Regions from separate parts of the Oceanobacillus sp. FSL K6-2867 genome, predicted to be linked through region 3. Evidence: predicted binding sites of a transcription regulator. Region 3 holds the regulator's gene; each other region holds the start of a gene.
What was found. The regulator LexA, encoded in region 3, represses DNA repair genes until DNA is damaged. The targets are predictions, from matches to a motif close to CGAACATATGTTCG.
Positions count from the first base shown of each region.

Region 1 (4,601 bases), 310 kb from region 3:
ACCTCTACCCTTAAGTATACACCATTTTCAACTTAAAAGCTTGAAAACTTATAAATACACATTTTCCCTTAATCCCATTTTCGATTAATTTACTTCGAAAATTCCATTTTCCAGCTAAAATAGTCATTGACGCTATTTTTTTCATAGCTTAAATAGGCATTGAATTTCTTTCCGCCTTTACTTGTCAAACCTTTAACAAAGACTTTCTTCTCTTTCAATAACATTTTCACCATTGTTTTCGTCGGCTTTTTACGCATTGAAGCCAAATATTTATCATTTTTCCAAATCGCAAACGTACAGCCTTTCTTCCAATTGCTGCAGCCAAAAGCTTTAAAGCCGTCTGTCACCTTGCCCCCACATTGTGGACAAGCTCCTAAAACTTCATTGGTTGCATGAGAGGAGGTTACCCTGTTAATAATAACATCCTCTGAACATTTAATTGTTTCAACCGACTCCGTTGTAAAATGAAAAACAAGTCGAAGGAATTCTTGCTTGCTCGCTTTTCCTTTTTGTATATCAGACAACGCTTTTTCAAGACGCCCAGTGAATTCCAAATCAAAAAGGTTTTTAACTGGAAAAGTTTCTACAAGCCGTTTGCCGAGCTCTGTACATAGCAAGTTTTTATTTTCCGTTGTTATATAGCCTACATCTTTCAGCTTTTTAATCGTTTCTGCCCTTGTTGCAGCTGTACCAATACTAAAGCCAGTTAAAATACTGCCCATCAGTTCTTCGCTTTCATCCTCTTTATAACTTTTGCCGCAAGTCTCCATTACTCGAAGCAACGTTCTTTCAGTATGATGCTTTGGCGGCTTCGTTACATGAGAAGTGACCTCAGATCTGATTAATTGAACGTAATCATTTAAGCTCACAAACGGAAGAATCGTATCTTTTGATTGCATTTTCTCTACCTTTTTCCAGCCATCAATGAGCTGTACCTTACCCTTTGAATGGAACACACCCGATAGGTCGTTTTCTAAAATTTTCGTGACTAGCTTTGTTTCCTCATATTCAGCTATTGGCATAAACTGCATTATAAAACGGTTTTTAATTGCTGTATAAACAATTCCTTCATCCGCTGAAAGTCGTTTCGGTTTTACATATGTCGGAATGATCGCACTATGGCTCTCCACTTTCGCGTTATTAAAGACCCGTTTTGTTTTCATAAATTTTATTTCCTCTTTATAAGGGAGCTCCTCAGAATGCACCTTTAATACATGGGCTGTTTTTGCAACCAGACTTTCTTCCAAGGCAATACTGGAGGTTCGCGGATATGTAATCAGTTTTTTCTCATAAAGTGATTGAGCCACCTTTAACACTTTGTCGGACGTCCATCCCTTATATTTACTCGTTATAAATCCCTGCAGATTTGATAAATTAAATAAAAACGGCGGGAACTCTTTTTTCTTCTCCACTTGTTTATCGGTAATTATTGCTTGCTTGTTTTGAATCAAATTGTGGACTTCTTCCAATACTTCTTTTTTCTTAAATTTTTCTTCTTTGTTAACTATATAGATTCCTTCATATTCATAGTTATCTGCTGTCTGAAACGTTGCAGTCAGTTTAAAATAATCCTCTGGCTTGAAATTAGCTATTTCTTGATCGCGATCATAGATTATTTTTAATGTTGGCAAGAGAACCCTGCCTATATTCAACGCCTTGCTTTTTCCTTGTTGGTATTTTAACGTTGCAACAGATGTCAGATTAATACCTATGACCCAATCGGCCCATTGTCTGCTAATTCCTGCATCTCGCAATGGCTGCATTGCGCTGTTCGGTTTAAGATTTTCTAACCCTTGCAGAACTTCATTCTGTGTCCATTCATTTAAAAGCAGACGATGCACAATGGCTTTCGGCTTCGTACCACCACGATAGATAATACTATCTCCAATCAATTGCCCTTCTCGATCATAATCACATGCTGAAATAATTGCCTCCACATCGTTTCTTCTCATTAGAGAGTGGATTATCTTTAACTGCTTTGCAGCTCCGCCATCTGTTCGTGCTCGATTTCGCGGATTGCTTTTCACTTTATATTTAAATTCAGAAGGGATAAAAGGAAAATTATCCATTTTCCAGCTTCGCATTTTACCATCATAGTCCTTCGCATCGTATAACTCTACAAGATGACCAAACGCCCAAGTGATCAAATAGTTATCTCCCTCAAAATAGCCATCTTTTTTTGTTTTAATTTTCAATGCGTCTGCAATATTTTTTGCGACGGATGGTTTTTCTGCAAGTATTAATCGGACTCCCATTTCGAATTCATCCCCTTTCCTTTTATGCCAAAGCCGTTCGTTTTTCTCTATTAACTCCTCTACTAGAAACATTCGTTCGATATCTCATTATGCCATAGATTGCCCTTTTTTTCTAATTGATTCCTATCCCGTATATGGCTTAGATTGGTTGGATGACCACTTTCTATTACGTTTTTATTTTAATTCAACCAATTTTAATTTTCTCTCTTATATGATATAAATGCTCTCAGCATTATTATGGTTAAAAAATACTTCTTTTCTATCTCCATCAAAATCATTTGCATAGACTGGGTCGGATTTTTTGCATACTTACATATTTTCAAAGCCAATTAGAATAACTTCCAATCCATAAATAAACTGCTGATCATAATCCGCATCTACAGTTAAAACCATCTGCAAATGGCAGCTCGATTGGCATGTCCTGATGTACTTCCTTTTTTAGGTTAACGAGTATTAATAATCCACCACCTGTATTTTATATAATACTTATAAATTACTCATGAATGGTTAAACTAGCTTCATTGGTGATATTAAATCACCGTGAATATTTACAGGAGGTGCGATGATGTCTGAGCAAAATAAAAATCGCAACAAGGATAAAGGAAAACAAAACAATCGCAATAAACATAATAAACAAGGTAATGATACGGAATTCGCTAGTGAAAACAGTGAATTTCTCAACTTAGACAATAAGAAAAACAAACGAAAAAGGTAGCAACAATACTAAAAGCTAAGTCATTGACTTCATCTTGACTTAGCTTTTTTGCTGTACAAAGATAAAAAGTGAAATCCCCCTTGCTTTTTTTATTTTTCTAATGTAAGGTATTACTAATATAATTTTGAAAAATTACATAAATCTATTTATATTCTTATCCAGAGAGACGGAGGGACTGGCCCTTTGATGTCTCAGCAACCAGCCGATAACGGTCCGGTGCTAATTCCAGTAAGCAACTATTCAAGTTGTTTAGAAGATAAGAAGAATGCTGTGCTATTAAGAGCAATCTTCTTATCGGAGGGTTGCTCTTTTTTAATTTTCTATTGGAGGCTAAAACATGACAAATAGCAGGTTACAAACGAAATTCGTACAGCTAGGGAATAAGAGTGATGAAAAAACAGGGGCAATTAATCCGCCCATTTATTTATCTACGGCCTATCAGCACAAAGGGCTTGGACAATCAACAGGATATGATTATACAAGAACGAAAAATCCTACTCGAACTATTTTAGAGGAAGGTATTGCTGACTTAGAATCTGGTGATGCAGGGTTTGCCTGTAGCTCGGGAATGGCAGCTATTCAATTAGTCCTATCTCTGTTCCGTACAGGTGATCATATCATTGCACCAGAAGACTTATACGGTGGAACCTATCGGATTTTCGAACAATATGCGGACACCTACCAGATTGAGACTACCTATGATACGTTTGAAACAATTGAAAAAACAGAGCAGTTAATCAATAAGCGTACGAAGGCTCTTTTTATTGAAACACCTACCAATCCTTTAATGCAGGAAATTGATATTCCTAGCTATGCAAAATTGGCACAGAAGCACAACCTTCTACTCATCGTTGACAATACCTTTTTAACACCATACTTACAACAGCCACTACAGCTAGGGGCGGACATTGTTGTCCACAGTGCGACCAAGTATATTGGCGGACATAATGATGTGTTAGCTGGATTAGTCGTTGCAAAAGGTGCTGAGACCTGTGAAAAGTTATCCCAAAATCATAATGCTACTGGTGCAGTCCTCTCCCCTGTTGATTCCTGGCTACTTATTAGAGGATTAAAAACATTAGCGCTCCGTGTAGAAAGACATGAGGGAAATGCACAAAGCATAGCAAGATTTTTAAAAGAACATCCAGCAGTTACGGATGTGTTCTATCCGAATAAGGGTGGCATGCTTTCCTTCTCTCTTAAAGAGGAACAGTGGGTGAATCCATTTCTATCAGCTCTAAATTTAATTGTTTTTGCCGAGAGTCTTGGTGGTGTAGAGAGCTTTATTACATATCCAACAACACAAACTCATGCGGACATACCAGAGTCGGAAAGAATTCGTCGGGGAATAAGCAATCATTTGCTCCGTTTCTCTGTAGGTCTGGAGCATATCGAGGATTTAAAAGCAGATTTACAGCAAGCTTTATCCAAATTCAACGAGGAGGGTGAAAAATGAATCAAGTGAAGCGGCATGTGGAAACGAAATTCATTCATGGATCACAGCGAGTTGCAGCAGGCTCTGGTGCAGTAAATACGCCGATTTACCTTTCATCTACTTTTCACCAAAACAGCTTTGATTCATTTGGTCCATTTGATTACAGCCGGTCAGGAAATCCGACACGTCAAGCATT
Region 1 is NZ_CP150144.1:3,787,947-3,792,547, reverse strand. Features, by position in the region: gene NSQ77_RS18270 (DNA topoisomerase) at 90-2,255, opposite strand; gene NSQ77_RS18265 (hypothetical protein) at 2,821-2,970, shown strand; SAM riboswitch class I at 3,122-3,233, shown strand; gene NSQ77_RS18260 (methionine biosynthesis PLP-dependent protein) at 3,308-4,426, shown strand; gene metC (cystathionine beta-lyase) at 4,423-4,601, shown strand, end outside.
Region 1: NSQ77_RS18270 (DNA topoisomerase) is a predicted target of LexA. The motif match lies at 2,321-2,334, and genes of this name have one in related genera.

Region 2 (4,601 bases), 2.0 Mb from region 3:
CAGCCAGCACTCCGCTTTGAAACCGAGCTTTCTTCTGTAGAAGATGTTGAGAGTATTCCGATACAGACACAAAATGGATTGGTCCAAGTAGAAGATATCGCTACTGTTTCCTTGCAACCATTAGAAACCTCTTCCAATGTGTGGAAAGAAGGATCAAAAGATTTTATTTTTGTTCAAGTTGGTCGTGCAGCGGATGTTACACAAATCGAGATGGCAGATGCGATTAGACAAGAGCTTCAGGAAGTAAAAGATGAAGGATTAGTAGCTGGATTTGAATTAAATGAGCTTGTCGCACAAGCGGATTATGTAGAAGACTCGATTGATGGAGTAACTGAAAATATCCTCATAGGAGGTATTATCGCTATCATTGTGTTACTCCTATACTTACGTAATGTTCGTGCAACGGTTGTTATCGCGATTTCCATTCCAACTTCTATACTATTAACATTTATTACGATGTGGTTATTGGACTATAGCTTTAATATGTTAACCTTGATTGCGCTTGGATTAGGAATAGGAATGATGGTTGATTCCTCCATTGTTATCTTAGAGTCTATCTTTAAGAAAAAAGAACAGGGACTTGCAGCATTTGATGCGGTAGTGAAGGGAACGAAGGAGGTAGCATCGGCTGTTATCGCTTCTATGCTAACTACCATTGTTGTGTTTTTACCAATTGGGTTAATGGGTGGTGACGTAGGGCAGTTTATGGTAATGCTGTCTGCTGTTGTTGCAATAACCTTGATCAGCAGTGTGATAGTCGCCTTTACTATTATTCCAGCACTATCTGAGAACTTCCTGAAAACCGGTAAAAATAAAAAAGCAAAGGAAGGCATATTGATCAGGGGTTATGGTAATTTTATTTCATGGGTTGTTAAGAAAAAGCGTAATAGCATTGCCATGATTGCAGTATTCTTCCTTATGTTAGTTGGTTCCATCTTTTTAGTATTTAGAATACCAATGACGATTATGCCAGATGTATTAAATCGTTATACGGAATTAATGATTGATCTGGAAACAGGTGTATCTATTGATGAAAAAAATAAAGTGGCAATGAAAATAAGTGAGACATTAGAGGAAGTTGAGGATACGGAAACCAGTTATATTATCGATGATGGATCCATGTTTTTCATGCTTATTAATATGACAAAGGGCGATGAAATCACAAGAGAACAAAAAGAAGTCAATGAGGAAATATTAAGTTCTTTGCGCGAGTTAACAGATGATTATCCAATTAAAAGTGTACAGAGTGCGATGTCTGTAAGTTCCGGCCAGCCTGTTCAGATTCAAGTTAAAGGAGAAAGCTATGAGGAACTGCAAACACTTGCTGCAAATGTCACGGAACGGTTAGAAGGAATTGAAGGAGTAGTTGGAATTACGAATTCAGTTGAGCGGACTTCAATAGAAAAAGTGGTAGAGCTGGACTATGAAGCGATGGAGGATAGAGGAGTAACAGAAATGCAGCTTCTCCCATTCGTTCAAGAAGCCTTTCTTGATATGCCAATAGGTGAAGTAACGGCAAATGAGGGTACAGTTCCTTTAGTAGTGAAGTGGGATGAGCAAATAGTAAATGAAGATGAATTACTCGATTTGAAAGTTCCTACAGTAGAAGGAGAAACTCGTTTATCTACTTTTATCGATTTACGAACTGTGGATACACCGAATGAAATCTCTCATAACAATGGTGAAAGGTATATAACCGTATCTGCAGATATTGAGGATACAGATTTAGGAACAGTAAATAGAGAGGTTCAAAGGATGATTAATGACCTGGATACACCAAGTGGATATACAATCTCTGCTGGAGGGGACTTGGAGACACAGCAAGAGCTCTTAACCGATTTGATTCTTATCTTCGTTATCTCTATTTTTCTGGTATACCTAGTAATGGCCGTGCAATTTAACCATTTAGCACATCCAATTATTGTAATGTCGGTTATTCCAATGGCCTTTGTGGGTGTTGTTTTAGGTTTATTCGCCACGCAACGGGAGCTAAGTATCATGTCAGGTATGGGGGTTATTATGCTTATTGGGATTGTATTAAATAATGCAATTCTGCTTATTGATCGAACAAACCAATTGCGCAGAGAAGGTATTCCTGTGAATGATGCAGTAGTCAGGGCGGGGAAAGATCGTATTCGGCCAATTTTTATGACGACTTTTACTACGGTTGGTGGCATGCTGCCACTTGCATTAGCAACTGGAACAACTGGAAATTACCAAGCACCAATGGCAACAGCAGTTATTTCTGGACTGATGTTTGCAACATTGATTACATTAGTTTTAGTTCCAGCAGTTTACCGTACATTCAATGCAATAGGATATGGTTTAGGTCGATTGTTTAAAAGAAAGAGTAAAGCACAAGAAACAGTAGAGGATGAAGCGGTATAAAAGATAAGAGTTCCTTCCAAAATAGAATTGGGAGGAACTTTTTATGGATTGCTATTTTCAAGCTATAATGTAAAATAACAATCAGCATTTACATAAAAATTAGTACCAGTTACTAATACTATATGCTAAAATAGATATATACTATTATTATAGAAAAGAGGAATAAGCCATGTATTATTTTGCAGCTTATTTATTAAAGTTCATTCTAAGCTTATTTGGCAGAATCAAGGTATACCAAAAAGAAAACTTACCTCAATCCGGAGGATATATTATAGCATGCACCCATACAGGATGGGTTGATATTTTATGGTTAGGTGTATCCGTATTACCAACAAAAATTTATTATATGGCAAAAAAAGAGCTATTCCAGACCGGTTTTACGAAATGGCTAATGGAAGGCCTGCACGCCTTTCCGGTTGACCGGGAAAACCCTGGACCAAGTTCGATAAAAACACCGCGAAAATTACTAAGGGATAACAAAGTAGTCGGGATATTTCCCAGTGGGACGAGAACAAGTGAAGAAACGCCATTAAAAAGAGGGGCAGTAACAATAGCAGCACATTCGAAGGCTCCGATTGTTCCGGTTGCTTATACTGGACCAAATAATTTCCCAGAACTATTTAAAAGGAAAAAAGCAAAGATTATTTACGGTGAACCTATTTACCTGTCTGCAGATCACCCGAAAAAGGAAGCAATGGAAATCATGATGAATGAATTGAATGCGGAGATGAATCGGCTGCAGAAGGAGATAGAGTAATAGCAGGCCAGGCTCCATCTATCAATTCGGAAAGTAAAAGTTACTTCTGGAAACTTTTCACTCCCTAAATTTCACGGCGGTTAATATTGAAGTGTAGGAACGAATGTTCTATAATGGGATTAGGTATCAAAATATGGAGGGGATATTGCTGAGGCCTAATTTAACAAAAGATATGAGTATCCAAAGTTTCGAAGATTTCTATTGGCTGAAAGAAGAATTACAAGCATTTTGCAAAGAAAATGGAATAAGTGCATCAGGATCCAAATTAGAGATTTCTGACCGGATTGAATCTTTTCTTCGTACAGGAGAGATAAAAAAGCCAATTCGAAAAGCAATGGAGAACAGAACAGTGCTACAAAGAGAATTAAGTCTTGATACAGTCATTTCAGAAAACCATCGTTGCAGTCAGCGGGTAAGAGCTTTTTTCAAAACCGTTATCCCTAACTTTCATTTTTCTGCTTATATCCAAAACTATTTCAAAAACAATACTGGAAAAACGTATCGTGATGCTGTAGAAGCTTGGTATAAAGAGGAGGAACGCAAGAAAGACCCATCGTATAAAAGACAAATTGCACCTCAATTTGAATATAATCAATATATTCGTGATTTTTTTGCTGACCCGGCTAATCAAGGAAAGAGCCGAAAAGAAGCAATCGAAGCATGGAATACGATTAAAAAACTTCCTGGAAGCAATAAATACATGCCCGATTATTAATTATTGAGGCAACTCTTATACTAAAGGGAAAAAGCAAGCATATGGATAGTATGCTTGCTTTTTTATACGCATATTGCTTTTTAAGAAACCGAATAAAGCTCAATTCGCCAAATAGATGTATCTGATTCAAAGGTTTGCTCATGCTCTAGCCCGAGTTCTTCCGCATTCTCAATGGGAACAGCTGAAAGAATATAGTCCCCGCCCAGGTTTTTCAATGCCTCAGTGTCGATATTCAGCTGGTTGATGGCTCCATCCCTGTTCTTTGTAAACATATAATCTTTGCCATGTTCCGCAACATACATATATAATCTTCCACCCCATGTATCAAAGTAGTTTTCTAATGTTGCACTTTTATCTAGTTCACCAGCAATAACTTCTCTGAATGCATGCTTGTATTCGAGTGGAAAAGAGTTGTTGTACGTATCGAGTGTATAGAATCCGTTATATTGTGCGATTGTTGGGTGCATGCCAATGCTAACAACTCGGTATTCCGACTGATCTCTTGCGATATATGCCTCAATTTCGTCAAAAAGATCTTCAGAATAAAACTCTTTAAATGTTGGTGTGTTAATAGCTTCATATCTTAATTCTTCTGTAGTCCCAAATGCCAGGAAACATTGGAGCGAGATAAGAATGCAAGCAATGATTTTTCCAAATTTCAAATGCCTCCAGAAAATTACTAAAGCTAATGCAAAGCAAATATACCAAATTGGCGGATCAAGAAAATGCACTCGAGCAAAA
Region 2 is NZ_CP150144.1:1,665,975-1,670,575, reverse strand. Features, by position in the region: gene NSQ77_RS08230 (efflux RND transporter permease subunit) at 1-2,388, shown strand, start outside; gene NSQ77_RS08225 (lysophospholipid acyltransferase family protein) at 2,558-3,145, shown strand; gene NSQ77_RS08220 (DUF6434 domain-containing protein) at 3,294-3,860, shown strand; gene NSQ77_RS08215 (DUF6044 family protein) at 3,941-4,601, opposite strand, start outside.
Region 2: NSQ77_RS08220 (DUF6434 domain-containing protein) is a predicted target of LexA. The motif match lies at 3,242-3,255, and genes of this name have one in related genera.

Region 3 (4,601 bases):
CAATCGCATCAATCGACAAGGTACGAATTGTATTTACTGATAACTGTTCAATCTCATGTGACATAGTTTCTTGCACCTCTCGTTTCTATATTAATGGAGTATTCTACTTCATTCTATAATGAAACCGGTTTTGTAACAAGTAATTCCCTCTATTTTGTTTGCTGTCCAAACAAAATAGATTATAAATAAGTAAATAAACAGTCATACAAACAAAGAACAGATGATCACTTATCTAATTGATCAAACTGTTCTTTACGATAGGGTGCATTAACAATTAATGCATTTTATTTCTTTTTTGTAAATCTCGTACTTTTTGTGGTGTAACATCATTTCCAGCAGGGTCAATTACTGTCATTGTTTTAAATTGGTTTTTAAAAGAACTCCGTACATTATTCAAATATTCTTCTCTTAATTGCTTTTGTTCTTTTTTTTCCTTTTCCGATAACCCTTCTTCTTTAGCTTTTTTTGCTAATATATTAATACGTTCTAGTTTTTCTTTCGTTAGCATAGAACGGACCTCCCACTGTATAGTATAACAAAAAACAAAGACAAGAATAACATACCTATTCCTGTCTTTACATCGTACTCTACACGCTTCAGATATTCAAGTATTTCGAAATTCCTGATACCTGCGATGAACCGTTGCTTTTGAAACGTTATATCCCAAGCCATTTAATGTTTTTGCAATTTCGTCAAAAGTGAGGTTATTTTGACGCAGGCGGACAACTTCTTCAATAGGAAAAGATATACGATCTCTGCCTGGCGCATGATTTGAATTAGAAAGGTTTTTACTCGGGTTATACCCTTCCCGAATCGCTTTATTCATCCCGCGTTTAATCTTCATATTATGAATTTTGCGCTGATATTCCTCTACAATTCCTACAATCTGCAAAACCATTGAATCTGACTCTGTTAATTCCAATTCCCCATCGTGCATCACAGTATAGATAGGGATCTGCATTTTATTTAGCTGATGAAATAGAGCAATCTTCGTATTCCCTCTGCCAAGTCTTGTCTCATCTTGAATTAATAAACAATTGGCTTTGTTTGCAGCAAAACAATCAAGCATTTTAAATATACCTTCTCGTTCAATTTCATAGCCGCTCTCTTGTTCCTCAATACAATCAGCAACCGTAAAATTATGTTTATCTGCAAGCTTGTAAAGCTCTTGCTTCTGCCTGGCTAAAGATGTCTCTTGTGTCTTTTTATCTGTGCTGACACGGCAGTATATCAGTGCATTCAATGCGTCGTACTCCTTTATTGCAATATTTTACCCGCTAATAATGATAGAAAAGTATAAGAACCCTAATGTTAATGCAAAAGCTACTAAATAAAAAGCATCCGTTTTTGAAATTTTTTCAAACATCATTTATAGCCCCCTTTTTAAGAACTATTGTTCGGTTAACGAAAGTATACTACCGAACATATGGTCCTGTCAACATATTTTTAGAACGAACGTTTGCTTATGTATACGTAAAATGGTAAACTATCATTAATAAATCCTATGTAAGAGGTGAAAAAGAGATGACAAAACTTTCAAAAAGGCAACAAATGATTCTTGATTTTATAAAAGATGAAGTTAGTAAAAAAGGATATCCACCATCTGTACGGGAAATAGCAGCTGCTGTTGGTCTTGCCTCCAGTTCTACTGTACACGGACATCTCGAAAGAATTGAATCGAAAGGATATATTCGCCGGGACCCTACGAAACCAAGGGCGATTGAAATTATGGATCTATCAGAAGAGAGTCATATTCCAAAAGAAGAGGTTCGCTATGCACCAGTGATTGGTAAGGTTACTGCTGGAATCCCGATTACTGCCGTTGAAAACATTGAGGAATTCATTCCACTTCCGAGTACAACCGCAAGCCCTGATGATAATTTATTTATCCTGGAAATTGATGGAGAAAGTATGATAGAGGCCGGTATTCTTGATGGTGATATGGTTATTGTAAAGCAGCAAAACACGGCAGATAATAGTGATATTGTTGTGGCAATGACCGAAGATAATGAAGCAACCGTGAAACGCTTTTTTAAAGAAAAAGGTCATATTCGTCTGCAGCCAGAAAATGCAACAATGGAGCCTTTAATTTATCAAAATGTTACAATTTTAGGAAAAGTAATAGGCCTGTACCGGAACATCCATTAATTTATTGACCTTTCTTCAACAACAGCTAAAAGGTGCGAATCCCATGCATATGCATAATAGTCTAGCCCTAACACAAAAGTGTTGGGCTATTTTTTTATGAACAGCACGCACTTGCTGTAAGCAGCACGCAGAATAGTTCTATAAAAATAGAAAAAGTACCGTTCACCCCTATAATTCGCCTAATAAACGATTAGATTATAAAAACAGACGCTGTGTCCATTTGTTAGTTTGGTGATTATTTCGTGGGTACAAGCCAAACATCAAGCATTGAGCTTCATTAAATATTTAACCGCACTCACCAAATAAACACGCTTCATAATTCGTTAAATACTGCTCTCTTTCCCAAGGGTGAACAGTTGTTCTAATTCTATACTATAAAATAATTCTATTTCATACTCTTTCAAGTTCTCGATTACATTGAATTTTAGTATTTTCCACTTCGTAAATTAGAACATCTGATATTAATAGTTTTGGGGCATCACTGGGGCGTGAATTGGGGAATAATATTTTTGACTGTCTTAGCTTTGATGTCTGTCATTTTAAACGTGTTTCTTCCTATTTATATAGTACACCATCTAACATAAACCATCATAATAAGAAAGCCGTACTAAAACAAAGCGACAACGCAATCATAGCATAATTTATTAACCGCACTTATTGCGGTTTTTGTTTACATAAAAAATAACCCCTAAATGGAGTTAATCAAAATACTATGGTGCTCTTTAACAAAAGCACCATAGAGTTGAAGATAAAAAAATAGACTTTTATTAAACAATCGCGCCCTATTGTTTAAGAGTGTCTGTGTTTCACATTATATTCTTTAATACCATCTCTCAGCGTAAATGTCCTGTTCCAGGCAGCAGCTTGTATACCTTGTAAGTGGCATTTCATCGACATGGTTGATAGCTGATTACGATGAAGAGAGCTTGCCCTTGAATTGATTGAGCTTTTCAGTTGTTTCTTCAATCAGCTTTGTCACCTTATTGGTATCCGGCTTTTCTTTCTGTGCCTCGCCGATGAGCGGATACAGGCTCTCTTCAATATTTTCATAAGCATCTGGATTTTGTTCTTCTACCTTCTCTTCAATGGGCTCCCAGTTTTCTGAAAGGGATTTTCCTTTACTATTGATATTATCGGTGTCATCCGGCGAGGTTTCAGCGGTATTCTTCAATTCCTGAAGGGAAGTCAATACCTTTTCAATCCCTTTATTCAAAGAGTCTGAACTGTTTTCCTCTCCATTTTTAGGAGCTTGTTCTGATTTCTGTTCATTTTCTTCGTTTGATGATTCGCTATCGTTGCCCGATGCACAGGCGGATACTACCACGGCAGTGATTAAGAATACGGACAGCAACAATAAGTTTAATTTTTTCATCTTAACACCTCTTTTATTAGTTTGTTCCATTTTAACAACGGATAAACGTCAAGTGAAATAAATATTAATAATAGTCATAATAGGAATTTTCTATAAAGGAATCCGAAGCTTCCGAATTGGGAATATTCAATTAATTCCAGTAATCTAGCCCGATTGCCGAAAAGATGATCAGACCGAACATTTTAGCTATCCTGTCAGTTAATTGAAAGGACCGCCATATGAACGGTCTCCTTATTGTATCAATGCACCGGTTAGCTTAATATTAACATTTGCATATCATTAAAATATTTCCATCAGGATCTTTGAAATTAAAATAATGATTATGTTCGATTTGTGTAATTAAATCAACGTCTTTATTACTCATAAAATCAAATGCTTCTTCAATGTTTTTTGTATTGAAGTGGAATGCTGGGGTTTTAAATACTTTATCCTCTGAATAAATCTTGCTGTCTAACACAATCCCTGTGCCTTCCATAGGTATAACGTAAAGATGACCAAACTGAATTTCTCCATCTGTCTTTAGTCCTAAAATATCGCAGTACCAATCTCTCGCCTTCTCTATGTTGCTTACTGGGATAAATACTGTTCCGATTTGTTTTAAAATTGGATTATACATAAAAACACCCCTTTAAATGAGTCTATTAAATATTTCCATATATTTAATATAAAATCCTGCTTCTTTAGCATAAAATGAACGCCATTGTGACGATCTCATTGTTTTATTAAAGCAGCAGCTAACAAAATGATAATTTAATTATTTCATATTAACTAAGAGTGTACTTCATCTTCCTTTGTTTTATCCAAATATTCGAAGAAACCCAAATGATTTCCCCAAGGGTCTGTAAAGGATTGATACCATTTTTGACCCTCCTTAATATCTTTTACACGGAATTGAATCGCCATTTCAAAAATCAATATTATCTTCCCCCCTACCACCGTCTAACAAAATCACTACATATACCGTCAATTAATAATTGTGGGCTAATGCAGTTATAACAAAAAAGGGTATTTGTTTTAGATGAGCTGTCCATACCTATCTAACCTCTACGAATACACTATTTAATGAGAAGGAAAAAAAGAT
Region 3 is NZ_CP150144.1:4,096,285-4,100,885, reverse strand. Features, by position in the region: gene tkt (transketolase) at 1-64, opposite strand, end outside; gene NSQ77_RS19845 (DUF896 domain-containing protein) at 275-508, opposite strand; gene NSQ77_RS19840 (recombinase family protein) at 605-1,243, opposite strand; gene lexA (transcriptional repressor LexA) at 1,525-2,148, shown strand; gene NSQ77_RS19830 (hypothetical protein) at 3,059-3,520, opposite strand; gene NSQ77_RS19825 (VOC family protein) at 3,783-4,136, opposite strand; gene NSQ77_RS19820 (hypothetical protein) at 4,289-4,435, opposite strand.